One region of the Symbiopectobacterium sp. genome, then DNA from elsewhere that is predicted to be linked to it. Evidence: predicted binding sites of a transcription regulator. Region 1 holds the regulator's gene; the other holds the start of a gene.
What was found. Region 1 encodes PurR, which represses purine synthesis genes. Its sites were predicted from a motif close to CANGCAAACGTTTGCNTG; they were not measured.

Region 1 (3,176 bases):
GAGATGGTCACGCCGTAAACCGATACGCCATAATGGAGTGCCGCATAGGCGGCCAGCCCGCCCCAGCCGCAGCCAATATCCAACAGTGTCATGCCTGGCTGAAGCTGAAGTTTTTCACAAATCATGCGCAGTTTGGCCTGTTGCGCCTGCTCAAGGGTCGTGGCCTCTTTCCAGTAGCCGCAGGAATATTGCATATGCGTGTCAAGCATCAGGCTAAACATATCGTTGCCCAGATCGTAATGTTCCTCGCCGACGATCCAGGCTCGCTTGCGGGATTGCAAGTTAATCAAGCGCGCAGCGACAATGTGCAAAATGTCTTTGAGATGATGGGGGGCCTTTTTCTCAAGCTCTGCACGTAAGATACGCCGAAAAAAACAGTCTAAACGATCGCACTCCCACCAACCGTCCATATAGCTTTCCCCGAGCCCCAGGGAGCCTTCACGCAGAACGCGCTTGTAGAAATCGGGGTTACGTACCCGGATATCAAACGGGCGTGAGCCATTGATTTTGATATCGGCGATCGCCAATAACGCGTGAACGATACGGAACCAGGACGTGTTATGTTCTGCCAGTTCCTCTACATATGATGAACTCATAACTTCTCCCAACCTTGCCAGACAGCGCCGCAAGGAACAGCATAGACAGTCTCTCATCAACCCGAACGCTGCGGTTTGCGCGCAGCGTGTTCGAATCACGGGCAGGTTACCCGTTGTTCAAATAGTAAGCGGTTGCATTCGTGCGCAGCCGTTTATGCTTGCCCGTTGCACAGCGGCAGCGGGCATAACATCCATCGTCTACTCTCTGGATACCCAGAGGGAATGAAGTGTCAACGCCGGTACGTGGTAACACGTAGGGGCACATATCCTGATACGCAGTGCTGCGCTCGTTATAATAAGGATAAATGTAGGGATATTGTCCGAATGAAAAACAGTGTATGACTGCTTCAATCAGAGGACAAGTCAAAATTGATTGATGCAGCCATATAGAATTTACAAATCAACGTACTATAACCGTCATACTTCAAGTTGCAGGTGCGTTGACTGCACTCGCTCACCCGAATCACTTACTTAAGTAAGTGATTCGGGATTCCCTCATTTGCCGCGTTACGACGCTCATAAATGAGCCTCGCCCTAAAGGGCCAGCGCAAGCGCTGTTCAAAACGTTAACGTTTTGTCCTGCAACTCGAATTATTTAGGGTATATAAGAAAATCGTCTTAAACATTAACGGCGGTAGTCGTGAAATGGGCCGTCACCCACTGAACGGCGCTCGATAAGCGTTGGGTGAACCTCAATCATCTGCGCATCTTCACGCTTGCTGGTGATGCGATCGAGCAGCATGGTAAAAGCAGATTGGCCCAAACGTTCTTTTGGCTGGTGGATCGTGGTTAAGGCTGGGGTGAAATAACGTGCATGGCGAACATTATCGTAGCCAATCACGGAAATATCTTGCGGTACGCGTAGTCCCAACTCATCAGCCGCGCAGATAGCGCCCATGGCCATGATGTCACCGCCGCAGAAAATAGCGGTCGGGCGCTGTTTCTGCGCCAAAATCTGGTGCATGGCTTTGTAACCGGATTCCGGCTCGAAATCACCCTGAACAATCCACTCATCGCGAACCGTGATATCCGCTTCCTGCAAGGCTTTGAGAAAACCCAGATAACGCCCGCTGCCCGTGTTGCGTTCCTGAATACCCGGAATGGCACCGATGTCGCGGTGGCCGCGCTCAATCAGATAACGCCCAGCCAGGTATCCCCCTTCGAAGGCGTTATCAATGATGGTGTCAGTGAAATCGCTGTGTGCCTGACCCCAATCCATTACCACCATAGGAATGCTGCGGTAATCGGCCAACATGCTCAGCAGTTCAGGCGGATATTCCGCACACATCACCAACAGGCCATCGACCCGTTTTTGCGCCAGCATGGAAAGATAGGCTCGCTGTTTTTCCAGGTTATTATGCGAGTTACACAGAATCAGGGTGTAGCCTTTTGCATAACAACTGTTTTCAACTGCTTCGATAATTTCCGCAAAGTAGGGTGCTTCGCTCGAGGTGGCGAGCAGCCCGATGGATTTGGTGTGGTTTACCTTTAAGCTCCGAGCCACTGCGCTCGGAGAGTAGTGTAATTCCTTGATGGCTTCCCGCACGGCCGTTTTGGTCTCTTCGGCGACGAAACGTGTTTTGTTGATGACGTGAGAGACGGTTGTTGTTGAAACGCCAGCACGCTTTGCCACATCTTTGATCGTTGCCATCTAAACATGACTCCTGAACCTACTTGTTACGGCAGTATATAGTTTGTTAATCGTTTGCTTTTGCGTAATGTTCTCTTTCCGATGGTATAAACAGGATATCAGAAGGAGACTGCCGAAATACTTTGTACCTAAAGGGGACGCGTTGATCTCATCGAAGATGACGTGTTCGGACACCGACGCAGCGCACGGTAAACTGCGAATTTTGGCTGATTTGCCGTGAAAGTGAAAGGGATAATTGATTTAATTAGTGCAGCCGGGATCGGAGATTTTCCCTATAAATGTGTAACAATGCTTTTTTGGCGTCATTGTGCTGCGGGTAGTGGTGTGCAGGAAAGAACGGAGCATCCAGTGCGGCGGCAATTTTCACGCGTTTCTGTGTTTCAAGGAGATAGAATGAATACTGATTTGAAAATGTCATTACTGACCACAGTTGGAGCGTTAGTCATGATCATGGTATTTAACTTTGTTGCCGTGTTGAACTGATCGCGATTAAAATAAAGACCAGGCTGCATAAGCATCACCTGGTCTTTATTATCGCTAACGCGTCGATGTGGCGATTAACGAATCGTTTGTGGTGTCACCACGCGACGTGCACCAATGTAGTGTTCCTGCCAGTAGTCTTCGCTCAACTTACTGATCTTGATATCGGCACCGGTTCGCGGTGACTGAATAAACTTGCCATTGCCGAGATAAACCCCGACATGATCGGCGGTGCCGCGACCATTGATGCGAAAGAACACCAGATCGCCAATCTCCAGTTCACCCTTATTGATGGGCGCAGCATCGCGCAGGTGATACATTTCATTGGCGGTGCGCGGAATAGGAATCTTCACCACATCTTTATAGGCATAATAGACCAGACCGCTACAGTCGAAACCGGTGTAGGGCGAGTTACCACCCCATTGATAAGGTTTACCGATCTGACCCAT
Region 2 (3,176 bases), on a different contig from region 1:
GAGCTTTCCACATGTCCACCCAGCTGCATTGCCATGGTCTGCATGCCGTAGCACACACCCAACACCGGCACACCAGCCTGGAACACATATTCCGGCGCGCGAGGGCTGTTGTGCTCGGTGGTGCTTTCCGGGCCACCGGAAAGGATGATGCTGTTCGGGTTAAATTCGCGAATCTGTGCTTCGGTAACGTCCCATGCCCAGAGCTCGCAATAAACGCCCAGTTCACGCACGCGGCGCGCGACCAGTTGCGTGTACTGCGAACCAAAATCCAGAATGAGTATGCGGTGTTGATGAATATTTTCTGTCATGAGAGGCGTATTCCAAAATACGTAAGGAGCAAAAAATAAGAGAACCCGGCGAAGTTTACCGGGTTTCTGTCAAATCAGCCATCACATCGGCAGATTGGCCTGTGGGCCCAATCAACCCATCCGATAGTTCGGAGATTCTTTGGTGATGGTCACATCGTGCACATGGCTTTCCTGAATGCCTGCACCGCTGATGCGAACAAATTCGGCCTGAGTGCGCAGTGCGTCAATGGTGCCGCAACCGGTCAAGCCCATGCAGGAACGCAGGCCCCCCATCTGCTGATGCACGATCTCTTTCAGGTGGCCTTTATAAGCCACGCGCCCTTCGATCCCTTCCGGCACCAGTTTATCTGCCGCATTATCGCTCTGGAAATAACGGTCAGAAGAACCTTTGGACATGGCACCCAACGAGCCCATCCCACGGTAAGATTTAAAGGAACGGCCTTGATACAGCTCGATCTCACCCGGAGATTCTTCCGTGCCCGCCAGCATAGAACCTACCATCACACAGGCTGCACCCGCAGCGATGGCTTTGGCGATGTCACCGGAGAAACGGATACCGCCATCAGCAATGACTGGAATGCCAGTACCTTCAAGCGCTGCTACCGCGTCGGAAATCGCGGTGATCTGCGGTACACCCACGCCGGTAACGATACGGGTGGTACAAATAGAACCAGGGCCAATACCGACTTTCACGGCACTCACGCCTGCTTCAGCCAGCGCTTTGGCACCGGCACCGGTGGCAACGTTGCCGCCGATGATTTGCAGATCGGGGTATTTAGCGCGGGTTTCACGAATGCGCTGCAACACGCCCTCAGAGTGGCCGTGCGAGGAGTCGATCAGCAGCACGTCAACACCGGCAGCAACCAGCGCATCGACGCGCTCCTCGTTGCCCGCGCCAACTGCCGCACCAACGCGCAGGCGACCGTGTTCGTCTTTACAAGCGTTAGGTTTACGCTCGGCTTTCTGGAAGTCTTTCACGGTGATCATGCCGAGCAGATGGAAGCTGCCATCCACCACCAGCGCTTTCTCAACGCGTTTTTCGTGCATTTTTTGCAGCACCACGTCACGCGCTTCGCCTTCACGCACCGTTACCAGACGGTCTTTCGGCGTCATAACGGCGCTCACCGGACGTTCCAAATCAGTCACAAAACGCACGTCACGACCAGTGATAATCCCAACCAGTTCGTTATCGTCAGTCACTACCGGGTAACCGGCAAAGCTGTTACGTTCGGTCAGCGCTGTGACTTCACGCAGCGTGGTGGTTGGCGTCACAGTTTGCGGATCGACAACCACGCCGCTTTCATGACGTTTCACCCGGCTGACTTCTTCCGCCTGGCGCTCAATCGACATGTTTTTATGGATGAAACCGATGCCGCCTTCCTGCGCCAATGCGATGGCCAAACCGGATTCCGTCACGGTATCCATGGCAGCAGAGAGCATAGGAATATTCAAACGAATCGTTTTTGTGAGCTGGGTGGTGAGATCGGCAGTGTTCGGCAGAACGGTCGAATGAGCTGGGATCAGGAGGACGTCATCAAACGTCAGTGCTTCTTTGGCAATACGTAGCATGGGCAATATCTCATGTGGGGATGCGATAAAATATTGCCGTGGCATTATACAGAGCGTAATCGGTTGCCTCCAGCTTTTTTTTATAAAAAACTTGATTAACCTTTCAGGCAAGGTAATATAGGTTAATTAACCCTCTGTTTTAAAATTTGATCTCGCTCACTAAATCGGGTTAGCCAACGCCATGTCCCAAGCGCCTTCATCCGCTATTTTTACCGTCAGCCGCCTCAATCAAACCGTCCGGCAACTGTTGGAAATGGAAATGGGGCAAATCTGGATGTGCGGCGAGATTTCCAACTTCTCCCAGCCCGCCTCCGGTCACTGGTACTTTACCCTGAAAGATGAGCGCGCCCAGGTGCGCTGCGCCATGTTTCGCACCAGCAATCGCCGTGTGACGTTTCGCCCACAAAACGGGCAGCAAGTGTTGCTGCGCGCCACGATCACCCTGTACGAACCGCGCGGTGATTACCAACTGCTGACAGAAAGCATGCAACCCGCAGGCGATGGCCTGTTGCAACAGCAGTTCGAACAGCTTAAGCAGCGATTAGCGTCAGAAGGATTGTTCGATCAGTCATTCAAACAGGCGCTCCCTCGCCCTGCCAGCAGCGTCGGCGTCATTACTTCACCTAGCGGCGCGGCGCTGCATGATATCCTGCATGTGCTACAGCGGCGCGATCCCGCACTGCCGGTGGTGATTTATCCGAGTCAGGTGCAAGGCGAAGAGGCTCCAGCGCAAATTGTTCGCGCCATTCAGCTTGCCAATCAACGACAAGAGTGTGATGTGCTGATCGTTGGGCGCGGCGGCGGTTCGCTGGAAGATCTCTGGAGCTTTAACGATGAACGGGTGGCTCGCGCCATTTTCGCCAGTCGTATTCCTATTGTGAGTGCTGTCGGCCATGAAACCGACGTCACCATTGCCGACTTCGTGGCGGATTTACGCGCCCCGACCCCATCGGCGGCGGCAGAGTTGGTCAGTCGCGATCGCAACGAACTGCTGCGCCAGCTACATGCACAACGTCAGCGGCTGGAAATGGCGATGGATTATTCACTGGCCCAACGCCAGCGCGATTTCTCCCGACTCCACCACCGTTTGCAGCAACAGCATCCGCAGTTACGCTTGGCGCGTCAGCTTAACCAATTGATCACCCTGCGGCGCAGGCTCGATGAGAGAATGCAGCAGCAACTGCGGCGCGCGACCCTGCGCAATGAACGGTTGCAGCAGCGGCTGACGCAGCAGCAGCCACTTTCACGTATTCATCGCGCGCAGCAACACCTGCAACAGATGCAGTACCAATTGCAGCG

Region 2: guaB (IMP dehydrogenase) is a predicted target of PurR. The motif match lies at 1,930-1,947, and genes of this name have one in related genera.

Annotation. Positions count from the first base shown of each region.
Region 1 covers NZ_JBPETA010000127.1:5,213-8,388, forward strand. The annotation lists gene cfa (cyclopropane fatty acyl phospholipid synthase) at 1-596, opposite strand, end outside; gene purR (HTH-type transcriptional repressor PurR) at 1,222-2,247, opposite strand; gene ACTBDZ_RS12015 (cytochrome bd-I oxidase subunit CydH) at 2,464-2,730, shown strand; gene ACTBDZ_RS12020 (C40 family peptidase) at 2,805-3,176, opposite strand, start outside.
Region 2 covers NZ_JBPETA010000009.1:2,179-5,354, forward strand. The annotation lists gene guaA (glutamine-hydrolyzing GMP synthase) at 1-308, opposite strand, end outside; gene guaB (IMP dehydrogenase) at 420-1,877, opposite strand; gene xseA (exodeoxyribonuclease VII large subunit) at 2,059-3,176, shown strand, end outside.